4 regions of the Variovorax sp. 38R genome follow, and region 4 is predicted to be linked to each of the others. Evidence: predicted binding sites of a transcription regulator. Region 4 holds the regulator's gene; each other region holds the start of a gene.

Region 1 (4,373 bases), 2.1 Mb from region 4:
GGTAGCTCAGCGACGGGTGGTTGTGCCAGTAGAGCAGTAGGCTGGCCAGCAGCTCGGGCCGGCGCAGGAAGGGGCTGTCGGCGGGCGTGGCGCCGCCCATCACGAAGTGGTTGCCGCCGCCGGTGCCGGTGTGGCGGCCGTCGGTCATGAACTTCTCGGCCGACAGGCGGGTTTCGAACGCGGCGTTGTAGAGAAACTCGGTGTGGTCGACCAGTTCCTTCCAGTTGTGGGCCGGGTGGATGTTGACCTCGATCACGCCCGGGTCGGGCGTCACGGCCAGCATCTTCAGGCGCGGGTCGCGCGGCGGCGGATAGCCCTCCATCACGATGCGCACGCCGAGTTGCTGCGCGGTGGCTTCGATGGCGGCGACGAGGTCGAGGTAGTCCTCCAGGCGCGCGAGCGGCGGCATGAAGACGTAGAGCACGCCCGAGGCGCTGCCCTTCTTCTCGGCCGCGGGGCCGTTGGCTCGGCGCGGGTCGCGCACCTCGACGCACAGTGCGGTGCGCGTGACCCAGTGGGCGGATTCGCCGCGCAACGGTTGGCGCGTGGCGGGTGTGGCGGAGGCACTCGCGGCATCAGCGGCCGTTGCTGCTGCTGCATCGCCATGTGCCGCATCGCCCTTCGCCGCATCGCCGGGGCTCTGCATGCGCAGCGACGCGGCCACCACGGGCGGCGTGCCGAAGGTGTAGGGCACGTCGCCCAGCTCGGCGCCGGCTGCCGTGGTGGCGGTGGCATAGCGCGCGCGGTAGTCGGAGGCACTCGGCAACGCGCCGCGCGGCGCGGTCGGGTCGCGCTCGATAAGGTACGGGTAGTCGCCCTTGCTGGCCCACGGCTGCGAGTCGAGCGGCAGGCGGTAGCCCATGGGCGAATCGCCCGGGATCAGGAAGAGGCGGTCGTCGCGCAGGAACCACGGCCCGGTCTTCCAGCCGGGGCCGGCGAGCGCGGGCGTGTCGCTGTTCGCGTTGCCGGGTTCGATGGGCAGCATGTAGCCGATGACGGCGTCGAGCTTCTGCGTGAACACGCGGCGCAGGCGCACGCGTTCGAGTTCGTCGTCGAGCTTGGAGTCGAAGGGGTCGACGTTCACCGGCAGGCGACGTTCGCGCCAGAGGTAGTAGTAGGTGTCTTCGTAGCCGGGCTGCATGTAGCGCTCGGTGAGGCCCAGCTTGTGCGCCAGCACGGTGGTGAAGCGGCGTGCGTCTTCGCTTGTGTAGTGCGTGGGCACGCGCTCGTCGGCGAACAGTTCGGGGTCGTGCCACAGCGTCTGGCCGTCGGCGCGCCAGAAGATCGACAGCGCCCAACGCGGCAGCTGCTCGCCCGGGTACCACTTGCCCTGGCCGAAATGCAGGAAGCCGCCCTGGCCGTACTCGGCGCGCAGCTTGTGCACGAGCTCGGTGGCGTAGCCGCGCTTGGTGGGGCCGAGCGCGTCGGTGTTCCATTCGGGCGCGTCGCGGTCGCTGGTGGCCACGTAGGTGGGCTCGCCGCCCATGGTGAGGCGCACGTCGCCGGCCACGAGGCGCGCATCGACCGCGTCGCCGAGCGCGAGCACTTCGGCCCATTGTTCTTCGGTGTAGGGCTTGGTGACGCGCGGCGATTCGTAGATGCGCGTGACCTTCATCTCGTGGCTGAACTCGACCTCGGACTCGTCGACGCCGCCCTCGATGGGCGCGGCGCTCGATGGCGAGGGCGTGCAGGCCAGCGGAATGTGGCCTTCGCCGGCCATGAGGCCCGAGGTGGCATCGAGGCCGATCCAGCCGGCGCCCGGCAGGAACACCTCGCACCAGGCGTGCAGGTCGGTGAAGTCGACCGTGGTGCCGCTCGGGCCGTCGAGCGCCTTCACGTCGGGCGTGAGCTGGATCAGGTAGCCCGACACGAAGCGCGCGGCCAGGCCCATGTGGCGCAGCAGCTGCACCAGCAGCCAGCCCGAGTCGCGGCACGAGCCGCTGCCGTTGGTGAGCGTTTCTTCCGGCGTCTGCACGCCGGGCTCCATGCGGATGAGGTAGTTGACGTCCTGCTGCACCTGCTGGTTGATGCCGACCAGGAAGTCGATGGTGCGCTGCTCCTTGCGATCGACCTTGTCGAGGTAGGCCTCCAGCAGCGGCGTGACCGGGTCGGCCACGAGGTAGGGCGCCAGCTCTTCGGCCTGCGAGGCCGTGTACTTGAACGGAAAGTTCTCGGCCTGCGGCTCGAGAAAGAAGTCGAAGGGGTTGTAGACCGCCATCTCGACCACGAGGTCGACCGTGACCTTGAACTCGCGCGTTTTTTCGGGGAACACGAGCCGCGCCTGGTAGTTGGCGAACGGGTCCTGCATCCAGTTGACGAAGTGCTCGGCCGGTTCGACCCGCAGCGAATACGAGATCACATTGCTGCGGCAATGGGGCGCGGGGCGCAGTCGCACGACTTGCGGGCCCAACTGCACCAGGCGGTCGTATGTGTAGTGGGTGACGTGGTGGAGTGCGGCGTGAATGGACATGCGTAGGGGCGTGCAGTGCAGCGAGGTTGCATCGAAAAGATGTCTCTGGTGAGACGCATACTAGCCCAGTTGCCAAGCAATTAACGCGCCATCGAGCGTGGATTGGGGGAGGGTTTGCATCATGGTTTCAGAGGTGTCTGAGGGTCGGTCGCGGCGTGCGTCCGGCGCGGTGGCGGGTGGGTCGGGGGCCTTTGTTGCGCTCGGCGGCACGCTGCTCGGCGCGGCCTTGCAGCTGCGCCAGCCGCTGCTGTGGGAGGCCGGCGTTTACGTCGCGTTGCTGCTCGTGGGGCTCGGCGGCGGATGGCTGTTGTGGCGGTGGGGTGGGCCTCGGCTGATCGTGCTGATGCTGTCGCTGGTCTGCGGCGCGATGACCGGCGCGGGGCTGGCCGGATGGCGCGCCACGGCCTATGCGAATGGCGCGCTGAGCCCGCAGCTCGAAGGGCGCGACCTGCGCCTCACGGGCGTGGTCTCGCAGATGCCGCAGCACAGCGAGATCGGAACACGCTTCCGTTTCGATGTGGAGACGGCGCAATGGGCCGAGGCTTCCCGCGGCGATGCGCCGCCGAGGGTGCCGTCGCGCATCGCGCTCGCCTGGTACGGCGAACACCGCGGCGTGTGGGAGCAGCCCGTCGAGCGGCGCGCGTCCACGGCGCGCAGCGTGGGCGAGGTGCACGCCGGCCAGCGCTGGGAGCTGACCGTGCGCCTGCGCGCGCCGCACGGCAACCTCAATCCGCATGGTTTCGACAGCGAGCTGTGGGCGTGGGAGCAGGGCGTGCATGCTCAGGGCCATGTGCGCGTTGGGGCTCGCGACCTCGCGCCGCGTTTGCTGGGCGTCACCTGGCTGCACCCCATCGAACGGGCACGCGAGGCCGTGCGCGATGCGGTCTTCGCCCGCGTGGACGACCGGCGACAGGCCGGCGTGATCGCCGCGCTGGTCACGGGCGACCAGGGCGCCATCGACCGTGCCGACTGGGACGTATTCCGCGCCACTGGCGTGGCGCACCTGATGTCGATCTCGGGCCTGCACATCACCTTGTTCGCTTGGTTCGCGGCGCACGTCGTGGGCGCGCTCTGGCGGCGCAGCAGTCGGCTCATGCTGTGGCTGCCCGCGCAACAGGCCGCGCTCGCGGGTGGTGTGCTGCTGGCCGCGCTCTATGCGCTCTTCAGCGGATGGGGCGTGCCCTCGCAGCGCACAGTCTGGATGCTCGCGGCCGTGGCGCTGCTGCGCCTCACCGGCCGGCGCTGGCCATGGCCGCATGTCTGGTTGCTGACGGCGGCGGTCGTGGTGGCCGCCGATCCGTGGGCGCTGCTGCAGGCCGGCTTCTGGCTCAGCTTCGTGGCGGTGGCGGTGCTGTTCGCCTCGGCGACGGCCGTGCCGGGCGAGGGCAGGGTGGGGGCGCTCACGCGGCTGCGCCGCTTCTTCCGCGAGCAATGGACCATCACGCTGGCGCTCGCGCCGCTGAGCCTGCTGCTGTTCCAGCAGGTGTCGGCGGTCGGGCTCGTGGCCAATGCGATCGCGATCCCGTGGGTGACGCTGGTGATCACGCCGCTGGCGATGCTCGGTGTGGCGGTGCCGCCGCTGTGGGACGTGGCGGCCGGCGCCGTGAAGCTGTTCGCCCTGTTGCTGCAAGCGTTCGCGGGCTTGCCGTTCGCCACGCTGTCGATGGCCGCGCCGCCGCCGTGGCTGGCCGCGGGCGGCGTGGCCGGTGGCGTGCTGCTGGCGATGCGCCTGCCGTGGTCAATGCGCGCCCTCGGCCTGCCGCTGCTGCTGCCGGTGCTGCTGTGGCAGCCGGTGCGACCTGCCATGGGCGAGTTCGACCTGCTCGCCGCCGACATCGGGCAGGGCAATGCGGTCCTCGTGCGCACCGCCACGCACAGCCTGCTGTACGACACGGGGCCACGC
Region 2 (4,373 bases), 2.7 Mb from region 4:
GAGAAGTATCTGAAGATGGTGCGGGTGTCGAAGGCGACGGCCACGCGGGATCTCTCGGAGCTCGTGCAGAACGGCATGCTGTACACCGTGGGCCAAGGCAAGGCGGTGCGCTACTACATTGCCATGCCCGGGTGGACGCACGGTATCGCGGCTGAAGCCAGCTGAATCCGCTGCGCCCACGTCAACTCATCAATTCACCAATTCACTTCCCGCTCCGGCGTCGCAGAAATGTGGTGAATCGACAGATCCGCCCCGTCGTACTCCTCCTCCTGCGACAGCCGCAGCCCCATCGTCACCTTGAGCACGCCGTACACCACGGCACCGCCGATCAGCGCCCAGACCACGCCGAGCAGGGTGCCGATGAGCTGTGCCCACAGGTTCACGCCGCCGATACCGCCCAGCGCCTGCGTGCCGAAGATGCCGGCCGCGATGCCGCCCCAGGTGCCGCACAGGCCGTGCAGCGGCCACACGCCGAGCACGTCGTCGATCTTCCATTTGTTCTGGGTGCGCGTGAACATGAAGACGAAGATGGCGCCAGCCACGCCGCCCGCCACGAGCGCGCCCAGCGGGTGCATGAGGTCGGAGCCGGCGCACACCGCCACGAGGCCGGCGAGCGGGCCGTTGTAGACGAAGCCGGGGTCGTTCTTGCCCATGGCCAGCGCCACCAGCGTGCCACCGACCATGGCCATCAGCGAGTTGACGGCGACGAGGCCCGATATCTTGTCGATGCTCTGCGCGCTCATCACGTTGAAGCCGAACCAGCCCACGCACAGCACCCACGCGCCCAGCGCCAGGAACGGGATGTTCGACGGCGGGTGTGCGCTCAGCGAGCCGTCGCCGCGGTAGCGGTTGCGGCGCGCGCCCAGCAGCAACACGGCCGGCAGCGCGAGCCAGCCGCCCACGGCGTGCACGACGACCGAGCCGGCGAAGTCATGGAACTCATGACCCGTGACCGAAGCGATCCAGGCCTGGATGCCGAAAGCCTTGTTCCAGGCGATGCCCTCGTACAGCGGGTAGACAAAGCCGACGATGACCGCGGTGGCGATCAGTTGGGGCCAGAACTTGGCGCGCTCGGCGATGCCGCCCGAGATGATGGCCGGAATGGCCGCCGCGAAGGTCAGCAGGAAGAAGAACTTCACCAGCTCGTAGCCGCTTCTTGCCGACAGTTCGGTGGCGCTGACGAAGAAATGCGTGCCGTAGGCCACGCCGTAGCCCACCAGGAAGTACACGATGGTCGACACCGAGAAGTCGACCAGGATCTTGACCAGCGCATTGACCTGGTTCTTCTTGCGCACGGTGCCCAGTTCGAGAAAGGCAAAGCCGGCATGCATGGCCAGGACCATGATCGCGCCGAGAAGGATGAACAGCGCATCTGCGCCCTGTTTGAGTGCGTCCATGAGAGCTTCTTGCGGTTTTTGGTTTGATTTGGTGCGTCGCACCCGAACGGCTCGGGGCACCGGCGCAAGAAAGCAAAAATGGTGCCTGCAGGCTCTTTGATGGTGCGGAACGACCCAAGAATGGGCTGATTTCGCGGGGTGCGCACCGGATCGGAACGCGCCGAAGCGCTCAGCCCGCGCCGCCGCGCAGCGCGTCGCGATACCGCCGGCTGCAGGGCACGGTCGTGCCGTCGTGCATGTGCAGCCGGGCGTCGCCACCATCCAGCGGCTCGATCTCCTTGATGCGACCTAGGTTGACCGCGTGGCTGCGGTGCACGCGCACGAAAGTGGCGGGGTCGAGCTGGGTCAGGAAGTCGGTGAGCGTGGCGCGCAGCAGGTAGTCGTGGCCGTTGACGTGCAGGCCGACGTAGTTGCCCTCGGCCTGCAGCCAGTCGATGTCGGTGGCGGCGATGAGGAATTCGCGGCGCAGCTTGCGCACGAGGAAGCGTTCAGGGCGGATCGGCGGCGGCACTGCGGGCGCGGGCAATTCGTGCACGGAGGGTTCGATCCCCTCCGGTTCCGCCAGCGCCTCGGGCACCGGCGCCACGCCCTCTTCCGGCGGATCGAGCACGCGCGCCTCGCCCTGCAGCCGCAGCATGAACAGCCGGTAGGCCCAGACGCCGAAGACCATCGAGGCGTAGACGCGCACGTCCTTCAGGTACTCGTAGCCCCATCGCCCCATGGCGCCGACGAAGTCGTAGGGCTCGCCGGCGGCGGCATACACCGCGGCGCGCAGCCCGAACATCGCCGTCACATGGGCCAGGCTCAGGAGCACGCTCGCCACCAGATGCCCGGCGAGAAAGCGCACCCAGTGGTCGCGCGCCAGCGGCGACAGCCTGCGCTCCACGGCCACCAGCACGGGTACGAGGGCCAGCAGCGCGATGTGGCTCGACACCTCCCAGGTAATGACCTCCCAGTTCGCGCGCGGCACGGCGCGGCTGCGGGCGTCGATGAGCGCGACCACGGTGCTGATCACGGCCTGCACCGTCATCAGCACGATCCAGAAGCCGACTTCGACATACCGCCGGATCGGCTCGTAGCGCTCGTAGAGGTTCTTGCGCGGCTCGCTCATGCGGGGATTCTCGCGAACCGGGGCCGGATTTCATCCCTGGTGGCCACCGTTCGTCACAAATCCGGTGCGATCCGTCCCGGCGAGGGCCCGCGGGGCGGGCACGGGGGCCACGATGACCGCCATTTCTTCATTCCGGGAGCCCGCCATGCCCTCCGATTCCCTTTCGACGCCGCAGCGCCGCCACGACATCGACGCCCTGCGCGCCCTCGCCTTCCTGCTCGTCATCCTCTATCACGTGGGCATGTACTACGTGGCCGACTGGCCCTGGCACCTCAAGAGCCCGCACGCGGCCGAGTGGCTGCCGTGGCCGATGCGGGTGCTGAACCTGTGGCGCATGGACCTGGTGTTCCTCATCTCGGGCGTGTCGCTCGGCTTCCTGAGCCGGGGCCAGGGTACCTGGGGCCTGCTGCGCAGCCGGAGCCTGCGGTTGATGCTGCCGCTGGCTTTCGGCATGGCGGTGGTCGTGCCCTACCAGGCCTATGCCGAGGGCGTGGCGCGCGGGCTGGTGGCGCCAGGTTTCGGCACCTTCCTGCTGCGCTACCTGTCGATGGGCGCGCCGTGGCCCAAGGGCGCGTTCGCGGGGGCGGAGTTCGGCATCACCTGGAACCACCTCTGGTACCTGCCTTACCTGTTTCTCTACACGGCATTGGTCGCGCTGACGCTGCCGCTGTGGCGCTCAGCAGCCGGGCAGTGGGTGCGCCGGCGCTTCAACGGGCTGCGCGGCTGGCAGCTGCTGGTGCTGCCCGCGTTGCCGTTGCTGGCGTGGACGGTCCTGCTGGCGCGGCATTTCCCGGCCACGCACAACCTGGTGTGGGACTTCCACCTGCACAGCATCTACTTCACCGTGTTCCTCTACGGCTACTGGATGGGCGTGGACACGGGCATCTGGCGCGAGCTCGAACGGCTGCGCCGCGTGTCGCTGCTGCTGGCGGTGGCGGCGATCGGCGCGTTCATCGCGCTGCGCGTCGGGGCCCTGGTTCCGCCCAAGGGGCTGCTGATGGACGTGCTGCGCAATGCCTACCTGTGGCTCGCGGTCGCCACGATCCTGGGCCACGGCCATCGCTACCTGAACCGCCCCTTGCCCTGGCTGCGCTGGGCCAACGAGTCGGTCTACCCCTGGTACATGCTGCACCAGACGCTGATCGTTGCCGGGATTGCGCTGCTGGCCCCGCTCGCACTGGGGCCGGTGTGGGAGCCGATGGCGCTGGTCGCCGTGACGATCGCTGGCTGTTGGCTGCTGACCGACGGGCTGATCCGCCGCATCGGCTGGCTGCGGCCGCTGTTCGGGCTGAAGCGCAAGCCCGAAGCAGAGACGGTGGTGGTTACGCCGCCTGCTTCGGCTTCGGCGTCGTCGACGCCTCGTCCACCGGCACCAGGATGGCGTTCGCCGTCGCCACGAGCTTGAGCTTGTCGTCGCCCTGACCCGCAGGCTGCGCGAACAGCTCGGCCCCGACGAACACCTGCTTGCGCCCCGCCTTCACCACGCGCCCGCGCGCCACGAAGGCTTCGCCGATGGCGGGCGAGATGCAGTTGACCGAGAAATGCGAGGCCAGCACGCGGCCCGCCACGGTGGCGGCCGCGAAGCCGCTCACGGTGTCGAGCAGCGCGGCGATCATGCCCGCGTGCAGGAAGCCGGTGTACTGGCCCATGTCTTCCTCGCGCCATTTCATGCGCAGTTCGGCCTGCCCGTCGGCGGCCTGCGTGACGTCGAAACCGGCCCAGCGGTTGAAGGCGGCCGAACGGTTGATGGCCTGGATCGTGTCGAGCATGGTGAGTGTCCTCTCAAGATGAATGTGGAAAGTGAGACCCACTCTAGAAAGCCGCGCCGCCGCGCGCCGTCTCTTCGGTGACCGGTTCGCCGCCGG
Region 3 (4,373 bases), 170 kb from region 4:
GGAACTGTTCCACAACCTGGCGACCGGCTTCGGCGTCGCCTTCACCTTCACCAACCTGCTGTACTGCCTGGTCGGTTGCATCCTGGGCACGCTGATCGGCGTGCTGCCGGGCATCGGCCCCGTCGCGACGATCGCGATGCTGCTGCCCGCCACCTACGCGCTGCCGCCCGTGTCGGCGCTGATCATGCTGGCCGGCATCTATTACGGCGCCCAGTACGGCGGCTCGACCACGGCGATTCTGGTGAACCTGCCCGGGGAGTCGTCCTCGGTGGTCACGTGCATCGACGGCTACCAAATGGCAAGGCAGGGCCGCGCAGGCCCCGCCCTCGCGGCTGCGGGCCTGGGCTCGTTCTTCGCGGGCTGCGTCGGCACGCTGATTCTTGCGGCCTTCGCGCCGCCGCTGACCGAGCTGGCCTTCAAGTTCGGCCCGGCCGAGTACTTCTCGCTGATGGTGCTGGGCCTGATCGGCGCGGTGGTGCTGGCCTCGGGCTCGCTGCTCAAGGCGGTGGCGATGATCGTGCTGGGCCTGCTGCTGGGCATCGTGGGCACCGACGTCAATTCGGGTGTCGCGCGCTTCAGCTTCGACATTCCCGAGCTCACCGACGGCATCGGCTTCGTGGTGATCGCCATGGGCGTGTTCGGCTACGGCGAAATCATCGGCAACCTCTCGCAGCCCGATGACGAGCGCGAGGTGTTCACGCACAAGGTGAAGGGCCTGTGGCCCACCAAGGACGACTTCAAGCGCATGACGCCCGCCGTGCTGCGCGGCACGGCACTGGGCTCGGCCCTGGGCATCCTGCCCGGCGGCGGCGCGCTGCTGGCGGCTTTCGCGGCCTACGCGCTGGAGAAGAAGATCAAGATGCGTCCGGGCGAAGTGCCCTTCGGCAAGGGCAACATCCGCGGCGTGGCCTCGCCCGAGTCGGCCAACAACGCCGGCGCGCAGACCTCCTTCATTCCGCTGCTGACGCTGGGCATCCCGCCCAACGCGGTGATGGCGCTGATGGTGGGCGCGATGACGATCCACAACATCCAGCCCGGCCCGCAGGTGATGACCAGCAACCCGGAGCTGTTCTGGGGCCTGATCGCCTCTATGTGGATCGGCAACGCGATGCTGATCATCCTGAACCTGCCGCTGATCGGCATGTGGATCAAGCTGCTGACGGTGCCCTACAAGTTCCTGTTCCCGGCGATCGTGCTGTTCTGCGCGATCGGCGTGTACTCGACCAACAACAACACCTTCGACGTGTGGATGGTGGCGATCTTCGGCTTCATCGGCTACCTGTTCCTGAAGCTGCGCACCGAGCCGGCCCCGCTGCTGCTGGGCTTCATCCTCGGGCCGATGATGGAAGAGAACCTGCGGCGCGCGCTGCTGCTGTCGCGCGGCGCGTGGAGCGTGTTCGTCACGCGGCCGCTGTCGGCCGGGCTGCTGGTGGCTGCGGCGCTGCTGCTGTGCATCGTGCTGCTGCCGGCGATCAAGGCGAAGCGCGAAGAGGCATTCGTCGAGGATTGAGCTCGCCCCCAGGCTGCGCGCACTTCGTGTCGCTTCGCCAACCCCCTACCGGGGGCAACACCTGAGGCCCGGCAAAGCCGGTTCCTCGGTGTTTCTTGAAGAAGCCCCTGCCCTCACGCCCGGGGCTTTTTCTATTTCAGAAACGCGTCGTAGGCCGTCTTCAGGATGAGCGCACTCACCACCACGATGAACACGATCCGCACGAAGCCCGCGCCGTGCTTCAGCGCCACGCGCGTGCCCACCAGGCTGCCCGCCACGTTGGCCACCGCCATCACCAGCCCGTAGTGCCACCAGACGTGGCCCTTGGCGGCCAGCAGGATCAGCGCGGCGGCATTGGTCAGGGTGTTGATGACCTTGGCCGAGGCCGAGGCGTTGAGGAAGTCGTAGCCCATCCAGCGCACGAACAAAAACACCAGGAAGCTGCCCGTGCCCGGTCCGAAGAAGCCGTCGTAGAAACCGATGGTCAGGCCGATGGTGCTGGCCGCCAGCGTCTCGGCACGGCCGCTGAAGCGCGGCGCGTGCAGCCGGCCCATGTCCTTGCGCGCCAGCGTGTAGATCAGCACGCCCAGCAGGATGACCGGCAGCGCCCGGCGCAGGAAGTCGCCCGGAAAGACCGTGACGGTCCACGCACCGACCATCGAGCCACCAAAGCCCAGCAGCGCCGCCGGCCACATGGCGCTCCAGCGCATCTGCACCCGCTGGCTGAACTGGGCCGCCGAGGCCGCGGTGCCCCAGATCGACGCGCTTTTGTTGGTGCCCAGCAGCGTGGCGGGCGGCGCGCCCGGAAACACCGCAAAGAGGGCCGGCACCAGGATCAACCCGCCGCCGCCCACGATCGCATCGATAAAACCCGCGAGCAGTGAGGCGCCCGTGACCACCAGCATTTCCATGCGGGCGATTGTCTCACCGGAATCGCTATCAAAACGATAGCTATGGTGATCGACCCTGGTTGACCAGAAGGCTTGTTTGGCTCGGAGGAAATTGCCGACTGCCACGCTTCGAGCAGGCAAAAAAAAAGCGCCGACCAGCGGCGCTTTTCAAATATCAGACAGGCATCTCGTACGGAGCCTTTGAAGAATGTTCTTGTTGATCGATCGGAAGTTGTCTCCTCGGACCCTCGGCAGTACGAGCAGGGCCCGTCGCGAGTGCGCAGATTGTGCAAGCGCGCACCCGCCCGGTGCATTAGGAATTACCCGCTTCGACTTACTTCGCCCCCCCGGTTGGGAAACGAAAGTGTTTCAGCCAGTTAACAAGATGGCATGACTCGTGCACACACGCCTGTGTCCACCACTCCAAGAAGAAACGGTCATGGCCCTGCTGGCACCCCAAGCCTCCCTGAACGCGGCCGACACCGCCTGGATGATGACCTCGACCGCGCTGGTGCTGCTGATGACGCTGCCCGGCATCGCGCTCTTCTATGCCGGCATGGTCCGGCGCAAGAACGTGCTGGCCACCATGGCCGGGGTGGTGGCGATCGCCGCGATGGTCTCGCTGACCTGGTTCGCGCTCGGCTACTCGCTGGCCTTCACGCCCGGCTGGCCCTGGCTGGGCAACCTCTCGCGCATCGGCTTCTCGGGCTTCGGCTTCTCGGGCTTCGAGTACCTGAAAGACGCCGGCCAGGTGGCCGTGAGCCACGTGGCGCCGAACGTGCCGGAGTCGGTCTACGCCATGTTCCAGCTGAGCTTCGCGATCATCACCACCGCGCTGGTGCTCGGCGCTTTTGTCGAGCGCATGCGCTTCTCGGCCCTGCTGTGGTTCGCGCTGCTGTGGAGCGTGCTCGTGTACGCGCCCGTGGCGCACTGGGTGTGGGAACCGGGCGGCTGGCTCGCGCAGATGGGCGCGCTCGACTTCGCGGGCGGCTCGGTGGTGCACGTCAACGCGGGCATCGCGGGGCTGGTGTGCGCCTATGCGCTCGGGCCGCGCCGGGGCTACGGGCGCGAGGCCTTCGAGCCCTACAGCCTGGCGCTCACCATGACCGGCGCGGGCCTACTGTGGGTGGGCTGGTTCGGCTTCAATGCCGGCTCGGCGGTGGCGGCCGACGGGCGCGCCGGCCTGGCCATGCTGGTGACGCACATCGCGGCGGCGGCCGGCGCCATGAGCTGGATGATCGGCGAATGGATCGTGCGCCGCAGCCCCTCGCTGCTGGGCCTGTGCTCCGGCCTCGTGGCCGGGCTGGTGGCGATCACGCCGGCAGCCGGCTTCGTCACGCCGCTGGCGGCGCTGGCCATCGGCGCCATCGCCGGGCTGGCCTGCTACTGGGGCGCCACGGGCCTGAAGCACCTGCTCGGTGCGGACGACTCGCTCGATGTGTTCGGCGTGCACGGCATCGGCGGCATCGTGGGCGCACTGCTCACGGGCGTGTTCGCCGACCCGCGCATCTCGGGCGCGACGGGCAACGTGCTCACGCAGGCGATCGCTGTCGGCAGCGTGGCGATCTACAGCGCGACGGGCACGGCCATCGTCCTGTTCCTCGTGCATGTGCTGGTCGGATTGCGCGTCGACCCCGAGAGCGAACTCGTGGGCCTCGATCTTGCTCAACACAAGGAACACCTGGGAGCTTGACCCGCAGACGCCGGAGACCCGCCATGCCATCCATGTCCGAAAGCGAACGCATCGCCCTCGCCGCCCGCCTGCACGTGGCGCTGCGGCGCAAGCACGGACGCGTGACCGACACCGAATGGATGGCCACCAACGCCGAGTACGCCGCCGAGATCGTGCGCATGACGCGCATCCACGCCGCCGAGACGAAGGACGACGAGCTCGACCAACTCGCCACGCGGCTCGAGCAGGCCATGGAGCCGCTGGCCCGCGCCGCGCGGCTGGCGGCACGCCAACCTGATGGCCTGCCGCCCACGCCACCGCC
Region 4 (4,373 bases):
CATACAATGTTTCAGAGCAAGTTTCGTGCCTTTATGACATTGCCCTCCATCCCCACATTCCCCACCCTTCGTCGCCTCGGCCGCCTGGCTTTCGGCGCGCTGGTGCTGGCCGGAGCCGCCTCCGGCGCCCTGGCTGAAACCGCCGACCGCACCAAGCCGATGAACATCGAGTCCGACTCGATGCGCTACGACGACCTGAAACAGACCAGCGTGTTCACCGGCAACGTGCTGGTCACGAAGGGCACGATCATCATCCGCGGTGCGCGGCTGGACGTGCGCCAGGACGCCGAGGGCTACCAGTACGGCGTGGTCACGGCGGCGCCCGGCAAGCTGGCCTATTACAAGCAGAAGCGCAACGCCGGCGACGAGTGGATCGAGGGCGAGTCGGAAGTCATCGAGTACGACAGCCGCGCCGACAACGTCAAGTTCATCCGCCGCGCCGTCATGCGCCGGCTGGTGGGCGCCACGGCCAACGACGAGAGCAGCGGTGCGCTGATCGTCTACGACCAGAGCAACGACACCTACACCGTCAACGGCTCCCTCGTGCCGCCGAACGCCGGCGTCTCGGGGGGCAGCGGTGGCCGCGTGAAGGCCATCCTCACGCCGAAGGCCGCCGCGGCCCCGGCGGCGGGCGGCTCCGCACCGGCAGCCGGCGGCAAGAAGCCCGCCGCTCCGGCACCCACCCCCGCGCCCGGCGCCGGGCTGCGCCCGAGCACCACGCTGGGCGGCAGCACCGATGGGGAAGGGCGCAAGTGATCGAAACCGCAGGAACCCAGACGACCGCCGACGGCGTCCCCGGCAGCCGCCTCGTGGCGCGCGGCCTCAAGAAGAGCTACGGCAGCCGCACGGTCGTGAAAGACGTTTCGCTCGATGTGCAGAAGGGTGAGGTCGTCGGACTGCTCGGCCCCAACGGCGCGGGCAAGACCACCTCGTTCTACATGATCGTCGGGCTGGTGCGCGCCGATGCCGGCGAGATCACCATCGACGGCGAGCCCATCGCCCACATGCCCATTCACCGCCGCGCGCGCATGGGCCTGAGCTACCTGCCGCAGGAAGCCTCGATCTTCCGCAAGCTCACGGTCGAGGAAAACGTGCGTGCCGTGCTCGAGCTGCAGCGCGAGCCCGACGCCAACGGCCGCATGGTGCCGTTGTCGAAGCAGGCCACCGAAGAGCGACTGGCCGACCTGCTGTCCGACCTGCGCGTCGATCACCTGCGCGATTCGCCCGCGCTCGCGCTGTCGGGCGGCGAGCGCCGCCGCGTCGAAATTGCACGCGCGCTGGCCACGCAACCGCGCTTCATCCTGCTGGACGAGCCCTTCGCCGGCATCGACCCGATCGCCGTGATCGAGATCCAGCGGATCATCAGTTTCCTGAAAGAGCGCGGCATCGGCGTGCTCATCACCGACCACAACGTGCGTGAAACGCTGGGCATCTGCGATCACGCGTTCATCATCAGCGACGGGCACGTGCTGGCACAAGGCACACCCTCGGAGATCGTCGACAACGCCGAGGTACGCAGGGTGTACCTGGGCGAGCACTTCCGCATGTAAGGGAGGGGCGCGTCTCCATGAAGCAAGGGCTGTCCCTTCGCGTCTCGCAGCATCTGGCGCTCACGCCGCAGCTGCAGCAGTCCATTCGCCTGCTCCAACTCTCCACGCTCGAACTGAGCCAGGAGGTGGAGCAGATGCTGGACGAGAACCCGTTCCTCGAACGCACCGCGGAAGAAGCGGCGCGCGAGGAATTCGGGCTCGATGCTGTCGACACGCCCGTGCCGCGCGACGACGGTGGTGACAGCGGCGAGGGCGATTTCGCGCCGTCCGCCCCCAGTGCCTCCACCGCTTCCAGCGAAGCGACCACGTCCACACCGGAATCCGACGGCCCCGCCGCCGAGATCACCGAGCGCGAGCCCGACTGGGAAGGCGACGGCACCGTCGAGATGGCGCCCGACGACAGCGAGTGGGGCAGCGACGCGCCCGCACGCCAGAACAACCTCGGCGATGACGAGCGCGCCGACGCCACCGAACTCGCGCGCAGCCAGGAGTCGCTGCAATCGTTCCTGCACCGCCAGGCGCTGACCCTGCGGCTCAACGAAAACGACTGCGCCGCGCTGCGCTTTTTGATCGAATCGCTCAACGACGACGGCTACCTCGAAGACTCGCTGCCCGCATTGGCCTCGGGCCTGGCGGGCGACGACAACGACCAGTTCGACGACCTCGTGCACCACTTTCAGGTGGCGCTCGGCCTGCTGCAGAGTCTGGAGCCCGTCGGTGTCGGCGCGCGCGACCTCGGCGAATGCCTGAGCATCCAGCTGAAGGCGCTCGCGAACGAAGACGAGACCGAGGCCGAAGCGCTCGTGCGCAAGACCGCCATCGCGATCTGCAAGCAGCCGATGGAGCTGCTCGCGCGGCGCGACTTCAAGCGCCTGGCCACGCTCACGCGCACGAACGAAGAGCTGGTGCGCTCGGCGCTGCAGATCATTGCGCGCCTGGAGCCCAAGCCGGGCCGCCGTTTTGTCGACGTCGAACGCAACATCGTCGTGCCCGACGTGATCGTCACCAAGACGGGCCGCGGCACCAACATCAAGTTCCGCGTCATGCTGAACCCCGAGGTCATGCCGCGCCTGCGCGTGCACGACATCTACGCCGGTGCGCTCAAGGCGCACAAGGGCGAGGGCAGCCAGGCGCTGTCGCAGCGGCTGCAGGAGGCGCGCTGGTTCATCAAGAACATCCAGCAGCGCTTCGACACCATCCTGCGCGTGAGCAACGCCATCGTCGAACGGCAGAAGAGCTACTTCGTGCACGGCGAACTCGCGATGCGCCCGCTGGTGCTGCGCGAGATCGCCGACGAGCTGGGCCTGCACGAATCGACCATCTCGCGCGTGACCACCGCCAAGTACATGTCGACGCCCTTCGGCACCGTCGAGCTCAAGTACTTCTTCGGTTCGGCGCTGGGCACCGAGACCGGCGGCAACGCGTCGAGCACAGCAGTGCGCGCGCTCATCAAGCAGTTCGTGAGCTCCGAGAGCATCAAGAAGCCGCTGTCCGACAGCCAGATTTCCGAGATGCTGAAAGAGCAGGGCATCGAGTGCGCGCGCCGCACCGTGGCCAAGTACCGCGAAGCGCTGCGCATCGCGCCCGCCAACCTGCGCAAGGCCCTGTAGAAAGCCGACGATGACCCGTCGCCTGCTGTCGCGCTGTGGGCATTGGGTTTTCGTCATCGCGGCGGCGTTGCTGTTCACCGGCTGCGCCACGCTGCCCGACGAAGCACCGCGCGCACCCACCCAGGCCATCGCCGTCTCGGCCGACACTGCGCTCGGCAAGATCGCGCTGGCCTCGCAGCCCGACCCCGACCTCAGCGGCTTTCGCCTCATGCCCGGTGGCGACTTCGCCTTCGACACGCGGCTGCAGCTCGCGCGCCGCGCGCAGCGCACGCTCGACGTGCAGTACTACCAGATCGAGAACGACGAGACCGGTCGCTACCTGCTGCGCACCCTGCGCGACGCCGCCCAGCGCGGCGTGCGCGTGCGCCTGTTGATGGACGACCTGTACACGTCCGGCGAAGACGAGCTGCTGCTCGGCCTGGCCGCCACGCCGAACGTGGAGCTGCGCCTGTTCAACCCGTTCCCGGCCGGGCGCGGCAGCCTGCTCAAGCGCTTCACCGCGTCGCTGTTCGACTTCAGCCGCGTCAATCGCCGCATGCACAACAAGCTCTTCATCGCCGACGGCGCGATGGCGGTGGCGGGCGGGCGCAACATCGGCAACCAGTACTTCCGGCGCACCTCGGGCCAGAACTTCATCGATCTCGACACCTTCGTCACGGGCGCATTGATCCCGCGCCTGGGCGTGCTGTTCGACCAGTACTGGAACAGCCCGCACGTGCGCCCGATCGGCTCCGTCGTGCGCACCGACCTGCCGCGCGAAGAACTGCAGCGCCGCTTCGACGCCGCCACCGGCCCCGACACCACACCCCCGCCGCCCAAGCCCGCGCCCAACGACCTGCTCGGCTACAGCCCGGTGGCCGACGACCTTGATGCCGGCAAGCTCGGCCTGATCTGGACCACCGCCGAGGCGTACGCCGATTCGCCCGACCGCGTGATCGGCAAGACCGCGTCGTATGGCGGCGTGCCGCTGCTCGATGTCGACAGCGTGCGCTACAACGTGGTCGAGCAGATGCGCCGCGCGCGCAGCGAGGTGACGCTGGTCTCGCCCTACCTGATCCCGGGCGCGTCGGGGCTGGAGGTGATGCGCGAGATCCGCGGGCGCAACGTGAAGATCAGCGTGGTCACCAACTCGCTCGCGGCCACCGACGAGCCGCTGGTCCACACCGCCTACCGCCGCTACCGCGCCGACATGCTCGCGCTGGGCGCCGAGCTG

The links. Region 4 encodes sigma-54, which starts transcription at its own class of promoters, with help from an activator protein. Its sites were predicted from a motif close to TGGCANGNAANCTGCTTT; they were not measured.
Region 1: a site for sigma-54 is predicted at 2,544-2,561, ahead of IG196_RS10880 (DUF2126 domain-containing protein). Genes of this name have one in related genera too.
Region 2: a site for sigma-54 is predicted at 1,467-1,484, ahead of IG196_RS20780 (ammonium transporter). Genes of this name have one in related genera too.
Region 3: a site for sigma-54 is predicted at 2,766-2,783, ahead of IG196_RS00605 (ammonium transporter). Genes of this name have one in related genera too.

The regions. Positions count from the first base shown of each region.
Region 1 is NZ_CP062121.1:2,404,046-2,408,418, forward strand. It holds gene IG196_RS10880 (DUF2126 domain-containing protein) at 1-2,470, opposite strand, end outside; gene IG196_RS10885 (DNA internalization-related competence protein ComEC/Rec2) at 2,604-4,373, shown strand, end outside.
Region 2 is NZ_CP062121.1:4,513,656-4,518,028, forward strand. It holds gene IG196_RS20775 (Fic family protein) at 1-165, shown strand, start outside; gene IG196_RS20780 (ammonium transporter) at 195-1,397, opposite strand; gene IG196_RS20785 (LytTR family DNA-binding domain-containing protein) at 1,567-2,508, opposite strand; gene IG196_RS20790 (acyltransferase family protein) at 2,654-3,913, shown strand; gene IG196_RS20795 (PaaI family thioesterase) at 3,831-4,277, opposite strand.
Region 3 is NZ_CP062121.1:132,113-136,485, reverse strand. It holds gene IG196_RS00615 (tripartite tricarboxylate transporter permease) at 1-1,510, shown strand, start outside; gene IG196_RS00610 (sulfite exporter TauE/SafE family protein) at 1,642-2,400, opposite strand; gene IG196_RS00605 (ammonium transporter) at 2,819-4,072, shown strand; gene IG196_RS00600 (hypothetical protein) at 4,096-4,373, shown strand, end outside.
Region 4 is NZ_CP062121.1:304,648-309,020, forward strand. It holds gene lptA (lipopolysaccharide transport periplasmic protein LptA) at 34-756, shown strand; gene lptB (LPS export ABC transporter ATP-binding protein) at 753-1,550, shown strand; gene rpoN (RNA polymerase factor sigma-54) at 1,568-3,160, shown strand; gene IG196_RS01350 (phospholipase D family protein) at 3,171-4,373, shown strand, end outside.